Regions from separate parts of the Psychrilyobacter atlanticus DSM 19335 genome, predicted to be linked through region 1. Evidence: riboswitches for the same ligand, from Rfam matches in the RefSeq annotation. Region 1 holds a riboswitch; each other region holds the start of a gene.
What was found. A riboswitch is a leader RNA that binds a small molecule or an ion and turns the genes downstream of it on or off. The one in region 1 is predicted to bind cobalamin.
Positions count from the first base shown of each region.

Region 2: linked by a shared signal. The riboswitch ahead of gltS (sodium/glutamate symporter) and the one ahead of K337_RS0104370 (TonB-dependent receptor) in region 1 are both predicted to bind cobalamin.
Region 3: linked by a shared signal. The riboswitch ahead of K337_RS0115480 (sirohydrochlorin cobaltochelatase) and the one ahead of K337_RS0104370 (TonB-dependent receptor) in region 1 are both predicted to bind cobalamin.

Region 1 is NZ_KE384547.1:813,056-821,028, reverse strand. It holds gene trpE (anthranilate synthase component I) at 1-1,354, opposite strand, end outside; gene K337_RS0104375 (ATP:cob(I)alamin adenosyltransferase) at 1,684-2,154, opposite strand; gene K337_RS0104370 (TonB-dependent receptor) at 2,209-4,182, opposite strand; cobalamin riboswitch at 4,186-4,379, opposite strand; gene K337_RS0104365 (FecCD family ABC transporter permease) at 4,596-5,615, shown strand; gene K337_RS0104360 (ABC transporter ATP-binding protein) at 5,694-6,473, shown strand; gene K337_RS20150 (hypothetical protein) at 6,563-7,642, opposite strand; gene pelG (exopolysaccharide Pel transporter PelG) at 7,662-7,973, opposite strand, start outside.
Region 2 is NZ_KE384548.1:1,014,105-1,022,077, forward strand. It holds gene rsgA (ribosome small subunit-dependent GTPase A) at 1-155, shown strand, start outside; gene K337_RS0116710 (GNAT family N-acetyltransferase) at 189-617, shown strand; gene K337_RS19465 (DUF2141 domain-containing protein) at 766-1,173, shown strand; gene K337_RS18950 (DUF1413 domain-containing protein) at 1,304-1,531, shown strand; gene K337_RS0116725 (PadR family transcriptional regulator) at 1,639-1,950, shown strand; gene K337_RS0116735 (L-lactate MFS transporter) at 2,086-3,318, shown strand; gene K337_RS0116740 (cyclic nucleotide-binding domain-containing protein) at 3,405-3,881, shown strand; gene K337_RS0116745 (hypothetical protein) at 4,081-5,163, shown strand; cobalamin riboswitch at 5,287-5,469, shown strand; gene gltS (sodium/glutamate symporter) at 5,599-6,786, shown strand; gene K337_RS0116755 (DUF896 domain-containing protein) at 7,165-7,383, shown strand; gene asnS (asparagine--tRNA ligase) at 7,394-7,973, shown strand, end outside.
Region 3 is NZ_KE384548.1:768,916-776,888, forward strand. It holds gene K337_RS0115460 (precorrin-8X methylmutase) at 1-188, opposite strand, end outside; gene K337_RS18770 (ABC transporter substrate-binding protein) at 201-1,100, opposite strand; gene K337_RS0115470 (ABC transporter ATP-binding protein) at 1,097-1,876, opposite strand; gene K337_RS0115475 (FecCD family ABC transporter permease) at 1,873-2,871, opposite strand; gene K337_RS0115480 (sirohydrochlorin cobaltochelatase) at 2,878-3,798, opposite strand; cobalamin riboswitch at 3,943-4,119, opposite strand; gene K337_RS0115485 (ABC transporter ATP-binding protein) at 4,333-6,039, opposite strand; gene K337_RS0115490 (sugar O-acetyltransferase) at 6,281-6,832, opposite strand; gene K337_RS0115495 (mechanosensitive ion channel family protein) at 6,958-7,973, opposite strand, start outside.

The DNA of each region.
Region 1 (7,973 bases):
ATTCCTCATATTCATTTTCTGGAACAGAGTCTCCTGTAATACCTGCTCCTGCCTGTAAATATATCTTTTCATCTTTTATAACCATAGTCCTAATAGCTATACAGGTATCCATATTTCCCCCATAGGAAAAATATCCCACTGCTCCTCCATATATTCCCCTTCTACTTTTTTCTAATTCCTCTATTATTTCCATAGCTCTTACCTTTGGAGCTCCTGATAATGTTCCCGCCGGCAGGATGGAGGATAGTACAGAAAAGTTTGTTTCTTCTTCTTTTTTCTTCCCTTCAACTAATGAAACCAGATGCATCACATGGGAATAATTTTGCACCTTCATAAATTGAGTTACTTCTACACTGTCTATCTTAGAAACTTTTCCCACATCATTTCGAGCTAGATCCACCAACATTACATGTTCTGCCACCTCTTTTTCATCATTTATTAGATCGGTCGCCAAAATTCTATCCTCTTCTAAATTTTCTCCTCTTCTCCTTGTTCCTGCTATGGGACAGGTATATATTTTATTTTCTTTCACTTCTACTAACATCTCAGGGGAACTCCCGGCTATCTGATAATCACCAAAATTTATATAAAATAAATATGGCGATGGGTTTGTAATCCTCAATTTTCTATATAGATCAAATGGTTTTTCCTTTGTCTCCATCTCCCACCTCTGTGACAAAACCACCTGAAATATATCCCCTTCATAGATATATTTTTGTGCTTTTTCTACATTTTCCATAAACTCTTCCTTTGTGGTATTTCCTTTTAACTCTCCTTCAGCTTCCATCTTTTTTTTAGATTCTAATTTCATATCTAGGTTATTTTCTAATATTTTTTCTATCTCCAGAAATTTAATGTCTGTTCTTAATCCTCCCTCTCTATCCGGTGTCTCTATCACCGTGAATATAAGATTTTGATGAAAATGATCAAATACAATCCCTTCTTTGAAAAACATCAAATCTGAATCTGGAGTCCCAATATTATCCAGGTTTTCATCCAATAATTCTTCATATTCCCTGACTGTATCATATCCTATAGTTCCATAGGCTCCTCCGATATACACACTTTCATCATCCTCTAAGGAATATTCTTTTATATGTCCCTCTACAATTTCCATAAACTTTTTTCCATCTTTTTTTATCTTTTCACCATCTAACTCATATTCATCCCCAAAACTTTTCAATCTTCTAAATGGATTTTTAGCTATAAATGAATATCTACCTTTTTCATTGTCCCTGCTTTCTAGGAGCAACCCCACCCTGTCTCCTACGTACTTTTTAAAAATAGTCACCGGTGTTTCTGTGTCTCCCGCTATTATTTTTGTATAAACTTTCATCTGCTTTTTCTTCTCCACCTTACCCCTCCTTTTTTACTTTTCATCTAATTCATCTATAAATTTATAAAAAAAAAGCCCACTCATTATGAATAGGCTTTCCCTTAGAAAAATATAACAAAAAAACCTGCTCATAGTGAACAGGCCGTTAATTTTAAAAAATTAAATTTTATATATAAAAATTAATAGATCGATTTATTACCTAAACCTGGTCCACGTGTCAAAGCTATTTTATTTGTTGAATTATCACTTTTCCACCACCAAGTAAATCTAATCATCTCTATCTCCTCTTTAAATTTTATTACAATCACTATATAATTTTATTTTTATTTTGTCAAACTTTTTTATTTTTAATCCTCATAAACTTTTATCTCTTCTACACCTAATCTATGATTTATATATTTTGAAAGGGTAAATAGATAACTCGATAATTTATTTAAATAATCAAAAATCACACTATCTATATCTATTCCTGTAGCACTGCAATAAGTCACTTGTCTAAATAATCTCCTGTTTACTGCTCTGGCAATATGAATTTCCGCTCCTAACAGACTTCCTCCCTGAAGGATAAATCCGGTGAATCCTCCTACTATTTTTCTATATTCCTCTTCTTTTGTTTCTAAAAAATCAACCTTTTCCCTTTTTATTTTAGTTTCATTGTTTAGAGAATAACTCACCATAAAATTATTTCTTTGAATTTCAATTATCTCTTCCACTACTTCTGGCAGATCGATTTTAGCTATAGCTGCTGCTTTTCCCAGATGGCAATTTAATTCATCTATAACGCCCTTGGCTTCTATTACATAATTTATTTTTAACATTTTCTCCCTCCAACAGATAAAACCTCAGAAAATAAATTTCTGAGGTTTTTTTTCTTACATAGTATATCTGAATCCTACATAGTATTGTCTTTCCGGTGCTGGATAGTAATAACCATATGAATCCACATATTCATTGTATTCTTCATCAGTTAAGTTTTTGATTCCCCCATAGATATCAAATGAATCATTTATCTTATATGATAGGTTGAAATCTAAAGTAGTGTATGCCTCTACTTTATCTTTTTCATTTTTTTCATCATAAAAACTATATGAACTACCTACGTAATTTAACAATAGGTTAGATTTTAACTTTTCTGTAAAATCATATTTAGCCCCTATAGAAAATTTATTTTCTGGTACTCCTGGAGTTTTATTTCCCTTATTTTCTCCACCATCAATCTCTGACTGTAAGTATGAATAAGATGTAGTTAAAGTTAAGTTTTTCATGAATTTCCTTTCTGCTAACAACTCAAACCCTATCTTTTTATTGTCTTCATCATAGTTACTATTAATCTTTTTACTAGAATTGTAATATATCTCATCTTTTATTATCTTATGGAATACAGATGCACTTACAAAGGTCTCGGCAATATAATCCTTTACTCCGATCTCAAAATTTTCTCCAGTCTGAGGTTTTAAATCTGGGTTATAAACCCCATATGTCACAAGCTCATCTGTTGTAGGGGTTCTAAAATCAGTTCCATAACTGATAAAAGTCGAACCTGTTTCTGAATATTTATAGTTTAATGCTAGATCATATACAGTTGTGTTATATTTTTTATCTTCGTAATTTGAATAATCAAACTTTGTATACTGCTGTCTGATTCCCCCTGTAAAATCAAGGTCATCTGTAAGACTGTAAGTATCTGATATAAATCCACCTATACTTTCTTTTTTGACTTTTCCTTCTCTAGAAAAAGGTTTTGTTGTAATAGTTGGCCAATTTGAATAATCACTCTCCAACCCATTGCTTTTATTATCTAAATCACCATTTAATAAATCAAACCCAGCAATAAATTTATTTCTGTCTGTGTTATATTTTACCTTGAAATCATTTGAAATATTTTCTGTTTTAGCATCACTATTACTATATGTTGATGTAGAACCATAAGTCATATAAGAATTGTAATTTTTAGTATAATAAGTTGTATTATTTATTATCTCTAAATTGTCCTTCTTATAATTATACCCCAGGTTAAATCTATGAGATTCATTTTTCCCCCAATCATCTGGTGAACTAGCTTGTGTCCTGTCATCATCTGTTTGATCTTTTGATAACGATCCAGGAAATCCCATATGATCCTTATGATAGTCATATTTTAAAGTTAAAGCATTGGCATCGTTTATCTGATATTTTGTTCCTACCATGACATCTTGTGATCTTAAATATCCATTTTCCCTATACCCATCTGTCGTTTTTCCTGTAACATTTCCAAAAATTTTAAATTTATCCACTGTGGTATTAAATCCAAGATTACCATTATAATTCTCATATGATCCACCTTCTACTTGAAGGGTCAAGCTGTCTTTTCCTTTACCATTTTTAGTGATGATATTTATAGCTCCTCCTACAGTATTATCTCCATAGACTACAGATGCTCCACTTGGGATTATCTCTATCTTTTCTACTGTCTCAATAGGGATGCTGTATAGGTTAAAACTCGACATATCGATAGGATTCATCTTTACCCCATCTACAATAATAGCTGTATTCATTTGAGTGTTGGCTCCCTGCCCTCTGATATCTATTACTCCTGTTTTCCCCGTCCCCTCACTTACTTTTACTCCGGGAACTGATTTTACAGCTTCTACTACATTTTTAGCTCCGCTTTCTTTAATATCCTGTGCAGTAACTATGGTGATATTTTTAGGTGTATCTCTTATCGTATTCTCAAACCCGTCTCCGGATATCGTTGTTTCCTCTAATCTTATTACTCCACTATCCTCAAAAAACTGCTCCTCATTTAAATCCTCGGCATAAACTGTACACGCCAAAATTAGGGCTAAAACCCCTGCTCTTTTTATCATCTCTTTCTCCCCTTTTCCAGATTAGGTATCCTGACTTAGTTTCCTCCTACTCCCATCCCTTCCCAGGTAATCATACCCAGTGGTTATGATGGTTTCGTCCACTTCTACAGTAGTGAAGGCTGTACTAGATTCGCACTAGTTTCCCTATTTTAATTCTCTTCGTCCTTAGTTTACAAATTATAAAAAAAAATGTCAAGATATTACAACTTTATTAAAAAAAATTAATTATAGTTTTCTAGTATTTTCCACACATTCCGTACTATTTGTTAATTACTGGTTAAATTGTAGTTAAAATTCACTAAAAGAAGGTGAAGAGTTAGGAATAAGAGATTATTAAAAAGAATTTCTAGACATTTTTATGAATCTATCTTAGTATTAATGTAATATTATAAATTAAAAAAGGAGTCCCTCCCATGAAATTAAAAACTTTTCTTATCTTTCTATCTTTAGGAATTTTAACTATAATTTTCGCTTTATCCAGCGGAGTAATAAAGATAAACCCCTTGATTACACTAAAAATTCTCACTAATTCCATTACAAACCACAACGTGTTTGATGCAACTTGGAATCCAAATTTAGAAACAATCTTATTAAAACTGCGGTTACCTCGTATATTTTTAGCATTCTTAGTAGGCGGAGGGTTATCCTTGGTCGGTGTTCTCATGCAGGCCCTTACCAAAAATTCCCTTGCTGACCCATATATCTTAGGAGTTTCCAGTGGGGCTTCAACAGGTGCAGTTTTATCCCTTATCATAGGTTTTAACATCGGTGGTTTAGGTACTCCATTTATGGCATTTTTAGGAGCTGTTACAGCTGCTGTCTTGGTTTTCAGAATCGCTAATATAGGCGGAAATTATAGTTCTACCAAACTGGTTCTTACAGGAATTGCTATCTCCTCCATGTTTTCATCTATCACTACTTTTATAACTTTCTCTGCCCAAAATGGAGATCTGTATACAGCGTTATTTTGGATTGTTGGTAGTTTAAGTGGAGCCAAATGGTCGTCTATCTATCTTTTGACCACTTTACTCGTGATTGTCTTTGGAATAACTATGTTTTTTAATCGTGAATTGGATATCTTACTTTTAGGAGAGGAAAGTTCTAAGATTTTAGGTGTCAATACCAATAAGATAAGAATTATAATTATACTTACATCTACTCTGTTGACAGGAATCTTAGTTTCCATAAGTGGTGTAATAGGATTTATCGGTCTTATTATTCCTCATATTTCAAGAAAATTAACAAGTTCTAAACATAGAGTTCTTATACCAGTATCTATATTTCTAGGTGGATTTTTTCTCACTCTGGCCGACACCTTTTCCAGGGTAGTAATGGCTCCCAATGAACTTCCAGTAGGGATTGTCACATCGTTTTTAGGAGCACCATTCTTTCTATGGATCATGAAAAAAAGTATCTATAATTTTAATAAATAAGCAACGTGACGTTGCATCCAGATAAAAAATCCAAAATTTGTATAATTCGTGACAAAAAAATTAAAAAAGGAGGATAGATTGAAATTAAAAATTGAAAATTTAAGTTTTGAGATAGATAGCGCAAAAATTTTAAATGATATAAATTTTAATATTAAAAAAGGAGAATTTGTCGGGGTTATAGGGCCCAACGGATGTGGTAAATCTACCCTATTAAAAAATATATATAATATACTCACTCCTACTAGCGGTAGTATATTCATCGATAACACACCTATAGATAATTTTTCTTCCAAGGAATTAGCTAAGAAAATATCTACCCTTACACAACATTCTGGAGGAGACTTTGATTTTTCCATCATCGATATTGTTCTCATGGGGAGATATGCCCACTCTTCCATGTTTTCCTCTACATCCAAAACAGATCTAAAGATAGCCAAAGAAGCTTTGGATAAAGTCGGGTTATCTCACTTTGAAAACAGAAGTTTTCTCAGCCTTTCTGGAGGAGAACAGCAGAGGGTTATGATTGCCAGAGCCATTGCAGGGGACAATGATTTCTTTATCCTGGATGAACCTACCAATCACTTAGATATAAAATATCAATTAGAGATAATGGATATTATGAAATCTTTGGATATAACTATGTTTTCTGCAATCCATGATATGAATATTGCAGCTACATATTGTGACAAACTCATCCTTTTGAAGGAAGGAAATATTGCAGATATTGGCACTCCTACTGAAGTTTTGTCCAAAGAAAACTTTAAAGAAGTCTTCGGTGTAGAAGTCTATCTGTCTACTAATCCATACACAGATAAACTCTCTATTAATTATATCCCAAAATGTTTTTCTGCTAAATAGAAAAAGTGTTACCTTGTCTTTTGCAGGTATAATTTCCTAAACTAAAAAAGGGTTGTGAATTCACAACCCTTTTTATCTATCCAATAATTTTATTTTTCACCTATATATACTTTCTTTCTATTAAAACCTTCTTTGTCTAATCCTTCTTCATTGTATCCATATTTATCATATCCACGACGATTATACCCAAGGTTGTTGTAGCCTTGTCGATCATACCCCTTACTATCATAGCCGTTTTCATCATATCCTCCTACATATATATCAGGACTAGGAATAAAAACCACCGGTCTCTTTATTTTACTGTAAAATTCATCAAAAGTTCTGCCTTTTTTATCATATAAGCCTTTCGTATACCTGTTGTTTTTTTCATCATTCCATCCATATTTATCGTAATGATTCCTGTCATAACCATTTTTATCATATCCTTTTCTATTATAACCTTTTCTATTAGAGCCACCTTGGTCATAACCATACTTGTTATATCCTTCCCGATCATAACCTTCTTTGTCATAACCGTACTTATCATATCCTATTTTGTCATAACCTTCTTTACTATATCCAGCTTTATTATATCCAGCTTCTGTGTACCCATAAATACTGTAACCATCTGCATCGTAGGCCGTTTTAGTCACTTTATTTAATTCTTCTCTAGACCATCCTTTTTTATTATATTTTGTCCCTGTTTCTCTATTTATTCCATCTATCGTATATCCTTTTTCATCATATTCTGTCTTTGTTTTTTTGTTTACTCCAAAATATGACCACCCATATTCATCATACAGTGTTTTTGTCTTTTTATTTTCATATTCCCTAGACCAACCGTATTTATCATATTTAGTTCCAGTCTCTTTATTTACCCCTTTTCCACTCCATCCTTCATCATTCCATCCATCTTGTCTATACCCACTTTTATCATATCCTTCTCGATTATATCTCCCTTTATTATACCCTTCCTTATCATAACTTTCTACGTCATAACCGTACTTGTCATATCCTTCCCGGTCATATCCTTCATCACTGTATCCGCTTATATTATAGCCTTCCTTATCTATATATCCCATAGAATGCCAATTTCGTTTAGTATTCCCATTAAATCCTGTCTTGTCATAACTACTACAACCTGCCATAAATATTATTCCACTTATAACTATCGCTATTTTATATTTCATAAGGTCTCACTTCCAAAATTTATTTTAAAATCTGATAACTAAAGATTATCAATAAAAAAAACGACACTGATAAACCTATTTTAAGGTATCTTTCTTTCCATCTTAAACTAACTCCATGATTCATTTTACCAATTATTTTTGATAGTGATCGGCCTCTATGTTTTAATGCAAAATTTTGAGAATAAAAAGTTGTATAATTCAACCCATCTATAATTTTATCAAAAAGCTGTAGAGCATATAATACTGATATTACAGACCCCAAGAAAAAACCAAACCCTATATATTTCTCTCCAAAATTTATAAAAATTAGAGTGAAAGATGTATTTAAAAA
Region 2 (7,973 bases), on a different contig from region 1:
TAAAGGAAGTACGATTAACCAGTTATTTAAAGCTAAAAAGAGAGATCAAAAATATGGAAAACAAGATAAATCATGGTCATAAGTTTGCTGAGAAAGAAAAAATAAAAACCATGATGGGTTCTCTGGACAGAAGAAAAAAGATGAAAAATAAATAAATAAATATATATCTATATAAGGAGATTATTTATATGAAAATCAGAAAACTAGAGAGTGGCGATATCCCAGAAGTTGTGGAACTTTGGTATGAAACATGTATTCGAGCACATGATTTTATTTCCCCGGATTATTGGAAGGCTAATATGGAAGCTATGGCCACAGTATATCTGCCTGACTCAGAAACATATTTAGCAGTTGAAGAAGAAAATATTATCGGTTTCATAACCATGGTGGATAACTACCTTGCTGCAATTTTTATACAGATCAATATGCTAGAATGTGGTATAGGAACAAAGTTATTAAACTTTATCAAAAATAAAAAAGAAGCTATTCAGCTTGCAGTTTATAAAAAAAATTCCAAGAGTATTAATTTTTATAAAAAACATGGTTTTCAGGTTTTGTCTGAAAATTTAGATAAGAATACAAATGAAATTGAATTATTGATGGAGTGGAACAGATAAGCACAAAATTTAGAACCGGCAAATTTGCCGGTTCTTTTTATATACCTCAAAATAAAAACACTAAAGGATTTTCACCTCAGAAGAAGTAAAAAGAAGGTAGTGGAGTTCATAATAAATAAATATATATAAACCTTTAGGAGGAACATTTATGAAATACCTTTTATTCTTTTTATTTTTCATAAGTATAAAGATATATCCTTTTAAAATAGAGGTAACAAATATTATAGATAGAAATGCCCCTGTATACATTGCTGTATTTGACCAGGAGGATGGCTTCCCCAATGATGGGGAAAAAGGGATCTTTAAATGGAAGGGAACCCCTGAAAAGGCTGAAAAAGGAGTTTTTACAGATCTCCCTGATGGGAACTATGCCGTAGTAGTTTTTCAGGATACAGACAGAAATGAAAGACTGACAACATGGTTCTTTGGAAAACCAAGGGAGCCCTATGGAGTTTTAGGAGCAGTTAATAAACCAAAAATGAAACCAGATTTTTTTAAATCTTCTAAAGAACTATCACAGGATCTTGTTTTGCAGATAAAATTGTGGGGACCTTAATTTTCCCCTTATCAGTGACCTGACTTTAGATTAAGTAATAAAATAAAATTAAAAATCTGAATATCAGATTTAACGAGGAAATTTATACTTTAATATGTAATAATATTTTTTATTGATGGAGGTTGAGATCATGGAAGCTTATTTAGCAGTAGCTTTAAAAGAGATAAAACACTTAAAACCGGGAGAAAAATTTACATTACAGGATTTATTTAAAAACTATGAGTGGGACAGTTTAGACATTATGAAACACACAATTTTAGAGAGGATGTTTCTCCATGCAGTAGAAAGCGGTGAAGCCCAGGGAGTGGCAGTTCTGCAGAAAAATGAAAAGGAGCAACAAGTTTATCAAAAAAAATAAAATTAAAAATTTTCCTTATAATTGCATATTCTTATTCTTGACTATTCTTATCATCTATGTTATTATCATTTATCAATATCGATTTTTGATAACAACGAGGTGACTATATGAAAAATAAAATTCCTAGGAAACTTTTACTGGGATTTATGCAGATACATATATTAATTCAGGCTAAAAAAGAACCTTTTTTTGGACTTTGGATGATTGAAGAATTAAAAAACTATGGGTATCAAATTAGTCCCGGCACTATCTATCCACTTTTAACTAAAATGGAAAATGAAAATTTATTAAAAAAAGAAGTAAGATTAATAAATGGTAAAAATAGAAATTATTATTTTATTACCGATGAAGGAATAGACGTTTTAACTATTGCAAAAGAAAAAGCAATGGTACTTTTTGAAGAATTAGAAGAGGTATAAAAATGAAGTTACAGACGATGAGGCAGCTCAGGCTGCTTAAATTAATAAAAAAAATATTTCTTAAAATGGCAGAAGAGCTCTCTTTAAACAAAGGGGGCTCTTTTGGTCTTTTTTTGGAAAAAAAGGAGTTGAAGTATGATATCAAAGGTTAAGCAAAGAACAATTTTTATTTTTTTAGGGGTAATTATCTATATGTGTTTGGGATCGGTATATTCCTGGAGTATTTTCAGAAAACCTCTGGAAGAAATTTTAAACATAAGTTCTACAGAGAGTTCCCTGCCATATATGACATTTTTAATTTTTTACGCATTATCAATGCCACTAGCAGGAAATTTCATTGAAAAATATGGCCCAAGGAATATAACTTTATTTGGTGGAGCAATTGTCTCACTTGGATGGTTTTTATCTAGTTTAGCAAACAGCATTGAAATGCTTACAGTAACTTATGGAATTATTGGTGGTATAGGTGTAGGTATTGTTTACGGTGCCCCTATGGCTGTTTCTGCAAAATGGTTTCCGAACAAAAAAGGAATGGCCGTAGGTCTGACACTTTCTGGGTTTGGATTATCACCTTTTGTCACAGCACCAATATCCAGACTTCTAATTGAATATTTTGGAGTATTTTCTTCTTTCAGAATCTTAAGTCTGGCTTTTTTTGTAATAATATTAATTTTTGCACTTCCTTTAAGATTTCCAAATAAAGAGGAAGAAGTTGAAGGAAATATCGTTAAAAATAAAGATACCTCTTCAGATCTGCCTTTAAAGAAAGTACTGATCGATAGAAAATTTTATATTTTATGGACATGTTTCGCTATAGGTACATTTACCGGTCTTATGGCCATTGGGATTTCAAGTCCTGTTGCACAGGAAATTATTGGACTTAATCCAAAAATGAGTGCTTTTTCCGTTGCATTGTTCGCTGTATTTAACGGGTTAGGACGGCCTGTATTTGGTGTCATTACTGATAAAATTAAATTTGAAAAAACTGCGATAATTTCCTTTGGCCTTATTATTCTAGCTTCCATAATAATGTTAAATTCAGGTAAGGGTAACGTTATATTTTATATCGTATCATTTTCAATGTTCTGGTTTATATTAGGTGGTTGGCTTGCAATTGCTCCAACTGCTGTCTCTAATATTTTTGGAGCAAAAAATTATGCAAGAAATTATGGTTTCCTGTTTACAGCATATGGAGTAGGAGCAGTAGTTTCAAGTGTCACATCAGGGATTATTAAAGATTCTTTTGGGAGCTATATATATGTTTTTTATCCCACAATAGTAAGTGCAATTATAGGAATTTTGATATCAATTTTAGTGCTTAAAGAAAAAAAAGTTAGAGAGATTAAAATAAATACAGATTTAAATTAAAACAGAGATAAATTAAAAAATAAATTTTGAATAGTAAAAGGAAATTCAAAAAAAAAAGTAATAACCTAATATAAGGAGGGGTTATTATGCCTGAAGATAAACTTAAAGATAAGATTATTGAACTTCTGCCAAAGACATCTTTATTTGGTGGAGTGGACAAAGACGACATTCATTCATTTATAGAGAGCCTTTCAGAAAAAAGCTATAGTGCCGGTGAAAACATCTTTGAAGAGGGAGACTCCCCGGGAGATTCCTACCTTCTCTTAGAGGGAGAGATCAAAGTTACCGTTGCCGGCAGGAGATTATCTAAGTTCGGACCGGGATCAATTTTTGGAATGGCTTCTCCAATAGGTATCCAGAAACAAATTGTTACAGCAACTGCCAATACAGATGTTGTTCTGGCAGTAATCCCCAAGATGACTCTCTACCTTTTAGAAAAAGATAACCCCAAACTCTTTGGAAAAATTATACTCAACGAGGCAAGAGATCTGGCTAGAGCTCTCAAGGGGATGAAGGATATAATTATGGACTATATCCTCATAGAGGAGAGCGGAAATCTTTAATTTCAACAAAATTAAAATGTCAAAAAGAACCAGAAGATTCTCTGGTTCTTTTTATATTTAATTTAAAGCCGTCTAAATATTTATCCCATCCATATCCTTGTAAATGCCGATGATTGAGTTGTATAATAATGCCAAAATAAAGGAATTAAAAGATTCCTTTGGTAAGATAGAGGATATAAATTTTTAGGAGGAGTTAATTATGAAAAATATAGAAAATTCCAAAGGACCCTGGCTGTATCGTTTTTTAATCAAAAGTTTTGTAGTTATTTTTGGTATCCTGGTATTTTGGATCCTGGGGTTTCTTTTAGAGGATATAGAATCTATAAAGGGTCCTAGATACAATAAGATAGAACAATCATATCTGGAACCCGGCTTAATCACAGAGGAACAAGAGCTGAAAAATCAAATAGAGAACCTTACAAGAAAACAAGTGAAGAATGAAAATGAGATCGCTATAGTTAAAAACAGTTCTGGGAATTTACAGAATACCATAAATCAATTGATGGCTCTAAAAAAACTGGCCCTTGAAAATTCTAAGGTAATCTCGAAATCCGAAGAACAGCAGCTAAGTAGAAGTGTGGAAACTTTTTTAAAGAGTCAGAAAACCTACCAGAGATTAAATATGGAATTGGCTCAAATTATAGAAAAAAAACAAAGACTGGAGATTGAGAAACAGGAGATAGGAAAAAAACTAAAAGATCAAAGGGAGAATGCCCAAAAACAATACAGGGAACTCCTAAAAAATCATAATTTGAAACTGGCTTTTTTACAGATATCTATTCTCTTCCCATTTTTATTGGGTGGAATATATCTTATCCTTAAGAAAAAGTCCAGCAATTACTATCTTCTCTTTATAGGTTATGGAGTGGCAGTATTTTTTAAGATCTTCTTAGTTATCCACAAATATTTCCCATCCCGGTATTTTAAATATATCTTAATACTGGGACTCCTGCTTACAGTGGTAAAAATCATCATATATCTCATAAATATAATAACTAACCCAAAGAAACAATGGCTTTTAAAGCAATATCGGGACGGATATGAAAAATTCCTATGTCCGGTATGTGAATACCCTATCAGAAGGGGGCCGAGAAAGTTTTTATATTGGACTAGAAGAACCGTTGGCAAGGTAACGTTGCCCCACAACCATACTGCGGAAAAAGATAAACCCTATTCATGTCCATCTTGCGGAACAAAACTCTTTGAGGAGTGTCCGGAATGCCATGAGATAAAACACGCTCTCCTGCCTACCTGCTGTCATTGCGGGAGCAAAAATAAATAAAACTATTATCAAAAATTATAGGTTCATATTTCAATAATATAAAAAATAGATAATCTTTTTAATATAAATTATATATATTTGAACAAAATATAAAATACATAGTATATTATATCGATATAACAATTAAATAACAGAGTTAGAGGTTTCTAATCAAATAGAATTAATAGGGAAGTAGGTTAAAATCCTCCGCGGTCCCGCCACTGTAATGTAGACGAAAACATAATTTGCCACTGGATAAAATCTGGGAAGGCGTATGTGAGTAGGTTGAAACTAAGCCAGGAGACCTGCCTTTAACTTTGTCATCAACCACGAGGATGGAGGTATGACGATGAATAGAAGAACGACAGTTCTCCGCTTTTAATATTATCATGAAAAATATAAAGTTGTAATTTTAGCTTACTATGTTTGATAATTTTAAGGGGGAAGAATAAAAAAATGGAAATAAGATTAGGGATAATAGAGACTTTGGCAGTAGCAGTAGGGGTTCTTTATATTGGAAAATGGTTAAATTATAAGATTAAAATTTTGGATGAACTCTGCATTCCAGAAGCAGTAACAGGAGGAGGAACATTTTCCTTAATTACTTTATTGGCTCATGAAACTGGTCTTCTGAATATTATTTTTGAAGACAGTCTGAGGGAAGTATTTATGATCGCCTTTTTTACAACAATCGGCTATTCTGCAAGTCTTAAACTCTTAAAGAAAGCAGGGATGCCTGTATTTATGTTTTTATTGGCAGCCGTATTACTGGCAGTATTACAAAATATATTAGGGGTAGGGATGGCCAAGGCACTGAATATCAGCCCCTTGTTGGGACTGGCAACAGGGTCATTATCCACTACTGGAGGGCCGGGAACTGCAGGAGCTTTTGCACCAATGTTAGAAGAAGCGGGAGCTCACGGGGCAAAAGTAGTAGCTATGGCCACAGCAACCTATGCTCTTTTAATGGGAAGTATTATCGGAGGACCCGTAGCAAAAAGATTGATAGGAAAACATAAATTACTGGACAAGAAAACCCATACAGGCAGCGAGGTAGAATCTAAGTTATCAGAAGGCAGGCTGCTCAGCAAAAATATTCCTGTAGGAGCCTTTGAGATAATAATAGCTATGGGAATAGGAAGTTTTATATCGTACCTTCTAAAAAACATAGGGCTTGTTCTCCCTTCATATATAGGAGCTATGTTTACAGCTTCAGTAATAAGGAATCTAAGTGATATTTCAAAGGGATATAAGATAAAATTAGATGAAATTTCTATGATGAGTAACTTTACTCTGGCAATGTTTTTATCTATGACCCTTATGACCTTTAAATTATGGGAATTGAAGGAGTTAGCGTTACCACTCCTCCTTATGCTCCTTGGACAAACTATCCTCATGGGAGGGTTTGCATATTTCATAACCTTTTATCTCATGGGAAAAGACTATGATGCAGCGGTTATGGCCTCTGGTCATTGCGGGTGTGGATTTGGGACGACTCCAAAAGCTCTGGCTAATATGGAAGCTCTGACAAACAAATTTTTACCTTCTCCAAAGGCATTTTTTATCATTCCTTTGGTAGGAGGTTTATTTATAGATTTTTTCAATGTTGGGATAATAACTTTTTTTATAAGTGTAGTGAAATAATAACTAAAAGAAAAGTCCCAGAAAGTTGACAATTAAATAGCATAATAGTATAATATTTCTAATTATAAAAGCAAAGATGAGGAGAGTAACTTCTAATAGATACTAAAGCGAGCTAGTGACGGTGGGAGACTAGTAGTGGAATTAGTTGTGAAGAACACCTTGGAGCTGCTAACCCAAAGGATTTTTATAAAAATCTCAGTAGGCTTAGACGTATTTGGCACGTGACGCCAAAGGGTATCGAGGAACTGCTTGTGTGTGTCTCCGTACTTACTTTATTTTTTTAGGGTTTGTATGAATTTTGACTTCTCACTTTAGCAGTGGGAAGTTTTTTTATTTTATAGAAAAAGATTAAGGCATTGTATAGATAGGAGGATTAAAGTGGAAATGAAAGACATTATAGCTAAGGTGAATCACTATTCAGCTCTAGCTAAAAAAAGAACGTTAACAGATGAAGAAACAATAGAAAGACAAAAATACAGAACATTATACTTGGAGCAGTTTAAATCACAAGTTAAAGGACATTTAGATCAAGTAAAAGTTGTAGATCAAAATGGAAATGAAGTAAAATTAAATAAAAAAATAACTAAATTAAGTTAGGGAGGATTTTATGAAGAAAGCAACAGTTAAAGAACTTATCAGAAATGGTGAACAATTCTTAAATCAAGAAGTACAAATTTCTGGTTGGGTAAGAAAGATTAGGAGTCAAAAAAGTTTTGGTTTTATTGAATTAAATGATGGTTCATTTTTTACCGGACTACAAGTAGTATTTGAGGACAACTTAGAAAATTTTGACGAGATAAGCAGAGCATCTATAGCTACATCTATGTATGTAACTGGAACTTTTGTAAAATCAGAAGGAAAGGGACAAAGTTATGAGATCAAGGCAACGTCTGTAGAGATATTCCAAAAAGCTGACTTAGATTATCCATTACAAAATAAAAGACATACCTTTGAATATTTGAGATCAATAGCACATCTAAGACCTAGAACTAATGCTTTCTCAGCAGTATTTAGAGTAAGATCATTAGTTGCATATGCTATCCACAGATTTTTCCAAGATCAAGAGTTTGTATATGTACACACTCCAATCATAACTGGAAGTGACGCTGAAGGTGCAGGAGAGATGTTCAGAGTAACGACTATGGACTTAGATAATGTTCCTAAAACAGATAAGGGAGATATCGACT
Region 3 (7,973 bases), on a different contig from region 1:
CCGCTTTCTATCGCATCTTTTGATATCTCTACTATGTCAGCATATTCAAAGTCAGCAGTAGTATGAATAAGTCTCTTTACAATTTTTAACTCACCTTCGGTAAATTGCATTGCTTTTTCACCTAATTCATTAGTGATTATCTCAAAACTCTTATTTTCAATTGCCATAGGCTTTTTTACATAACTCATTTTATCCCCCTGTTAAAAATATTTTGGATAGACAACATGTCCAATTTCATTTATCCCATCTAATAATCCATTTGTTGGTCTCGATACATTATATTCATCTATTATATAGATTTCATCTTCCCTTACTGCTCTTATTGCTTTGTAACCAGGTGCTTTTTTTATTATATCCACAGTGGGCCTATTCATAGCTCCATACTGTGCTAAATATACATCTATCTTTTCCCCTCGTGCTAACAATAATTCTTTGGGAAAATCAGCCACACTGGACCCTTTTTTTGTAGGAGTAGCATCATAAGCTATATTCTCTATATCCAATACTCCTAAAATATAAGCTGGTATCCCATCTAGGGAGGTTGTTTGATTGGTTTTATGTCTAGCCTCAAAGAACACTGTTTTCCTTTCATTAGTAGGTATTGAATCGGCCTTTTTCTTTAATTTCGCTAAGTTCATATGAAAATCATCTGTATATTGGACCGCTTCCTTTTCATAACCGCTTAGTTTACCTAGTGTCAGCCAATAGTTATCTAATTCTTCAAATTTTGTAGGCTTTATAGTTACTACAGTCAAATTTGCATTCTTTAATGATCTTATTAATCCGCTGAACCTGTCTCTAATCATAGGTCTTATTAAGATCAAATCCGGTTTCGCAGATATAAATTTTTCTACACTGTCTTTATACGAAAAAACCTCTATCCCCAGATCAGCATTACTTTTTTCTACTCCTACCAAGTTCTTCTCAGCACCTATATTTACTAAAACATCTGTATGAGCTCCATAGAGGGAGATTATCCTAGTGTGAGGTTTAGTCAGATCTATTATTTTCCCAGATTCACTTATTATCTCTGTATTAGAAGGAAAACATAACTGTGTCATAAAAATAAAGATCGATAATAATTTTATTATTTTAATCATTCTAAATCATCTCCTAGTCTTGGGAATACAAATGTGTTCTTTTCTGTTTTATATTTCTCCCATCCGATTTTAAATACTTCTTCTAATTTTTTTGAATTAAGCACATCTTGGGTTTTTCCGCTGGTTACAATCCTTCCCTTCTCCAATAAGAGGATTTCATCACAATAAAGTGAAGCTAAATTAAAGTCGTGAAATACCCCTATCACTGTGGTTTGTTCCTCTACCACTCTTTTTCTTACAAGGCTCAGTAAAGTATGGGAATAATAAGGATCCAAATTCGAAGTTGACTCATCTAGAAATAAAATAGGTGTTGTCTGAATCAATGCCTTTCCAAATATTACCCTTTGTTCCTCTCCGCCACTTAGAGTAGTTATTTCCTTATCTAAAAATTCTTCTAACCCTATTTCTTTTATTACTTTGTCGATAATCTCATAATCTTTTTTCTGAAGACTAAAAAACTTTTTCTTATAGGGATATCTTCCCATCTCCAATATGTCAGAAACAGAGAAAGGAAAAACTATATCAAATTTTTGCGGTACTATTGCAATTTTTTTTGCTAACTTTAAATGAGAATATTCCTTTAATTCCTTTTTTTCAATATAAATTTCAGATTCTGTGGCATTCTTATATCCACTTAAGATATCCAAAAAAGTAGTTTTTCCACTTCCATTGGGTCCTAATATTCCATAAAATTTACCCTTCTCAAATTTGAAAGACAGGTCATCTAAGATTTGAGTTCCATCTATAGAATAGTTTATTTTTTTTATATCTATCATCTCAGATTTCCTCCTCCCATCTTTTTCCTAAAAATCAGAGCAAAGAAAGGTGCTCCTAGTAGTGATGTGATTACTCCTACAGGAATATCATTAGGTAATACTACTCGGACTACATTATCAGCAGCTCCCATAATAACTCCACCCCATATAGCACAGCCTATAATTAATTTTTTATTGTCTGTTCCCATGATGAATCGGAGAAGATGAGGTACTACAAGTCCTACAAATCCTATTATTCCACAGGTAGAAACTGCTACAGCTGATAAGATCGAACTGACAACCAATAATATCCTCCTGATCCTGCTGGGGTTTATCCCCAACGAGATAGCACTTTTTTCTCCCAATGCTAGTATATTTAAATCTTCTGCATAATAACAAAAAAATACGAATCCAAAGACCCATATTGCACTCAAGATACTGACTTCCATCCATGATTTCCCGGTAAAGCTCCCAAGCAGCCAAAATATAATAGCCCCTACACCCTCGTCAGCTAAATACTTTAAAAAACTTAATCCTGCAGAGAAGAAAGCTCCAATTATTATTCCTCCTAATATTATAGAAGTAGGATTCATCTTCCTCTCAAAAGATCCCATCTTGATAACAACTGCCAAACAGAGTATTGCAAATATAAATGAAACTATATGTGTGCTGAAAATTCCAAAAACTGTTATGTTTAGAACTATAGCAAGAGCAGCACCAAATGAAGCACCACTTGAGATCCCCAATGTATATGGATCAGCCAAGGGGTTTAATAAAACCCCTTGAAATACCAATCCGCACATGGATAAAATTGAACCTATTAAGATCGAAGTGAGAATCCTCGGTAATCTCACTTCATGGATAATATACCAATTAGGAGCTCCCTCCCCGCCTTTTATACTCTCTATCACTTCCTTTAATGGAATTTTTATATATCCCATTTGAAGGTAGAAGAATACTGAAAGAATTAATAGTATTATTCCAATTATTGTCCACAATTTAAAATGTTTTTTCATAAATTTCTACGGTTGCATCCCATTTGCATACTCTTTCTTTTTAGCTAACATATTTTCTTTTTCATGAGTCAACCCAAATTCTGCATGTTTAACATATATCTTTCTGATCCCTTCATTCTCTCCTAAACCAACCATGTGAGCTTTTACAGTAAACCCATTTTTTTCTAATTCTTCCTTCATCTCTCCAGCTATATCGTTGTGTGCATGATCTCCAGCAACTATCATAAATGGATATAAATTTACATGTTTAATTTTCTTTGTTTTTAATTGTTTAATTATTGTATCTAATGTAGGGTACCCTTCTACAGTTCCAAAGAATACATTTTCAGAATAATACTCATGGAATACATTTTCGATCATAGAATATGCAGAATTTGCTGGATGGTGAGTACCATGCCCGATAAATACAGTTGCTTCATCTTTCTTTAAAACTTTATAAGTAGGAGCTAATGCTGATGCAGTATCTTTATAATCAGCTAACAATGTTAATAAGGGGTCACTAACTTTTAATACTTTAAAATCTCCCTCATGTAAGGCAACTTCTTTCTTTAAAGTTTCAGATTCTAATCCGTTCATAATATGTGTTCCTTGGACTAACACATGTGTATATCCTTCTTTTTTTAATATATCTAGTGCCTCACTTGGATTATTAAAAGTAATCCCTTCATTCTTTTTAATTCTTCTCATGATAATTCTAGATGTAAAAGCAGTTACTACTTTAAAATCTGGATATGAATTTTTAAATTCTTTCTCTAAAGCCATAATCGTTTTTGCTCTTGTTTCTGGATATGTTGTCCCAAAACTTACTAATACAATAGCTTTTTTTTCTGCCTTAAACAGATCCTTTGATGGTTCATGTACTGCTCCCTTTGCTAATAATGTTACACCCATTACCAACATCACTAATACTACTAACACTTTTTTCATTTTTTTCCTCCTGAGTTTAATTTTGAGAATAAAAAATAAGATGAAATTGTCTCTTTTTTCGTAAAAAAAAGTCCCCTAAAACTTAGGGAACTAGAACATTTTATACAGCAAAAGCTACAAATGTCTACATCCTTGTCCTCGCAAGTTCGTAAAAATAATCTGGCAGGTCTCCTGACTTGACTTCACCTTACTCATAGCCCTTCCCGAATTGCTTCAGTGGTATACTATTTTCATCTGTCTTACAGTGGCGGGACCGTGTAGGATTTTCACCCACTTCCCTTTTAATCGATACAAATCGAACCAAGATTATATTTTATTAAATTGTCATTAACTTTATACCATGTTTACTTTTTTTTTACAACGTATTTCTTTTAATTCAACATTAATTTTTTTAATTTAAAATTAATATTTTTTAATAAAAAGTAACTGTTTTTTATACAGATTAAAAATTGAATGTATGCCGTGAGTTATATTACTTTCCTTTTTTATGTCAAAATTGGAAAACTGTCATAAAGAGAGTTACTAGTTACTCGTCTAACGATAAAGTTTAGCATAGGATCCTTCTAATTTTAATAGTTCCTCATGGGTTCCAGTTTCTACCACACCTTCTTTATCCATAACTACAATTCTGTCAGAATTTATGATAGTTGAAAGCCTGTGAGCTATAGTTATAGTAGTTCTGTTTTTGGATAGTGTCGTAAGGGCTTCCTGGATTAATTTTTCTGTAATATTATCTAAAGATGCAGTAGCTTCATCCAATATCAATATCTTTGGATTTTTTAAAAATATCCTGGCTATAGATATCCTTTGCTTTTGCCCTCCGGAAAGTTTGACTCCTCTTTCTCCTACCAAAGTATCAAATCCCTTTGGTAAACTAATTATAAATTCATATATGTTGGCGTTCTTAGATGCTTCTACAAGGTCTTCTTCAGCTGCACCTAACTTACCATAGCTTATATTCTCCCTTATCGTTCCCCCAAATAAAAATGCCTCCTGAGGGACAATCCCTATATTCCCTCGAAGAGAAGTTAATTTTATCTTACTTATATCTGTTCCATCTATAGTTATCCTTCCAGAATCAATATCATAGAACCTTGGAATCAAATTTGAAATAGTTGATTTTCCTACACCACTAGATCCTACTATGGCTATATTTTCTCCAGATTTTATTTTCAAATTAAATTCATTTAAAATTAAAGATGATTTTTTATAGGAGAAATTTACATCCTGCAGCTGTATCTCTCCTTTTATTTCCTTTAAAATTATTGGATTTTCCACCTCTTTTATCTGTGGAGTTATTTCCATCATCTCCTGAAACCTTCTATATCCTGCCATTCCTTTTTGATAACTTTGAACCAAGATCATCATCTTTCTGATAGGCTCCATAAATCTATAGGAATACAAGAGAAAACTAATTAAGATACCATAGGTTAACTCTCCGTGCAATATTAAATATCCTCCATAAAATATTACTATAAACTGCATAAGGTTCATAAATATATGGATTCCTGAGAAAAAAACAGCAGTAGTTTTATAAGTTTCTTTTTTAGCTTCTTGAAATTCCTGGTTTTTTTCCTCGAATTTATCTATCTCATAATTTTCATTATTGAATTGCTTTACTATCCTAATCCCACCAATGCTTTCCTCAGCACAGGAATTTATATCTGCTATTTTTTTTCTGGTTTTACCAAATGCCATCTTCATCTTCCATTTTTGAGTGATAGAAAAGTAGATCATAAAGGGTAAAACTGAAAATATAACCAAGGTTAATTTTACATTTAAAGTGATCATTAATGCAAAAGCTCCTGCTAATCTGATTACAGCAATAAATAGGTCTATAGGGCCATGATTGGCTAACTCCGATATCCCGCTCAGATCATTTACTAATTTTGACATAATTACTCCGGTTTTATTGTTATCAAAATAACCAAAAGATAACTTTTGAATATGAGTAAATAATTCCTTTCTCATCTTGGTCTCTATCTTAATTCCTAGAACATTTCCATAGTACAGCTGACAGTAACTGACAGCATATCTCATTAAATACATAAATATTAATCCAACAGATATATAATAAAATGTTTTCAGATCTTTTGCCGGAATTACTTTATCTATTACTATTTGAATCACTTTTGGAAAAATTAAATCCAGTGATGCAAGTAGTACAGCACAGGCTAATGTAAACATTAATAATTTAATATGGGGTCTATAATATTTTATAAATGATTTTAATTCGTTCATTTTAGCTCCTTTGATTTTAATTTTATATTAATAAATTATCGGTCTTTTCAAGGATCGTATGAAATTTCCCTTTAAAATCATCTTATCATATCTTTTCAAATAAAACTATATCCTCCATTTACAGAATAAAAAAAGGGAGAAATTTCTCCCTAAGATTTTTACTATACTCATCAGCTATGTGACATTAGATCCAAATCTGTCATAACCCAAATTTTTATAAACTTTAATTCATCTATAAACTTTATATTTTTTTTATGATTTTACAAGGATTCCCTCCAGCAAACACATTTTCCGGAAGATCTTTGGTTACGACACTTCCTGCTCCTATAGTGGTATTCTTCCCAATGGTTACACCTGGTAGAAGGATAGCTCCTCCTCCAATCCAAACATTGTCACCTATTGTTATGGGTTTAGAAGATTCCAGCCCTTTTACCCTCTCTTTGGCATCTAATGGATGTGTTGCTGTATACACCTGGACATTTGGTCCAAACATCACATTGTCACCAATGATTACTCTATTTACATCCAATATAGTGCATGAAAAATTGGCATAAAAGTTTTTTCCTATCTCTATATTATACCCATAGTCACAATAAAATGGAGGTTCTATTTTTATCCCACCCTTTACAACAACTAATCTTTTCAGGATTTCTTTTCTTTCCTCTTCTTCTATTGGTTTGGTAGAATTATACTCAGAAATTAACATCCTTGCCATAAGCCTATCATCCATCAGATTCTGATCTCCAGAAAAATATAACTCCCCAGCCAGCATCTTTTCTTTTTCACTCTTCATACATCTTCTCCTCTATTACTTAAATTAGTTTAATTATTGATAACTATAAAACAATTTTTTCAGTTTAAGTATACTACATTTACCATCTAAAACAATTTTTTATCAAAAAAAGAGGCCTCAGCCTCTTATTTCCTTAACATCCTCAGATCATTCCCCGTAGGATTTTGAAATACTGCCAGATCAAATGCATGGATTGTCGGTATGAGATGTTCAAAGAGATCCGATTGAATCCCTTCATACTCCTGCCATACAATAGTTTTGGCAAAACAGTATATCTCAAGGGGAATCCCCTGAAATGTAGGTTCTTGCTGCCTAACTAATAGAGTTAAATTTTGATTGATATATGGACTACTTTTTAGATATAGTTCTACATAAGCTCTGAACATTCCAATATTTGTAAGTCTTCTACCGTTGATAGGAGTAGACATAATATTTTTATCCCTATTGGAATCATCTATCTCCCTTTCCTTCTTTTCAATATAATCCTTTAAAAGGTCTATTTTTTTATACTCTTTAACTTCTTCCAAAGATAAAAATTTTACACTATTACTGTCTAAAAATATAGATCTTTTTATCCTTCTGCTTCCTGTAGACTGCATTCCCTTCCAATTTCGAAAAGAGTTGCTGACAAGGGCATAACTGGGAATAGTTGTAATAGTCTTATCAAAATTTTGAACCTTTACATTGGTTAGATTGATCTCTATAACATCTCCATCAGCCAGTTGATTCGGCATCTCGATCCAGTCTCCTATCCCGACCATATTGTTAGCCGCTAATTGAATACTGGCAACAAACCCCAAAATAGCATCTTTGAAAATCAACATAATCACAGCTGTCATTGCACCTATCCCACTTAAAATTTTAAGGGGTGATTTATCCATAATTATTCCTACAGATATTGTCGCAGCTACAACCACTAAAAATAAACTCATAACCTGGAGGTAACTCTTAATAGGTCGCCTTTTAGAAATACTGTATGTACTATAAATATCACTGAATACCGACAAAATCCCATTTGCAATAAGGGTAAATATTATTACCATCCCAATATCTATAGTCTTTTCAAAAAAAGATTTAAAAAAATTTAATTTTCTTATCATAATTTCAAAAACAATTAACGGTACTAAAGCATTCAAATACT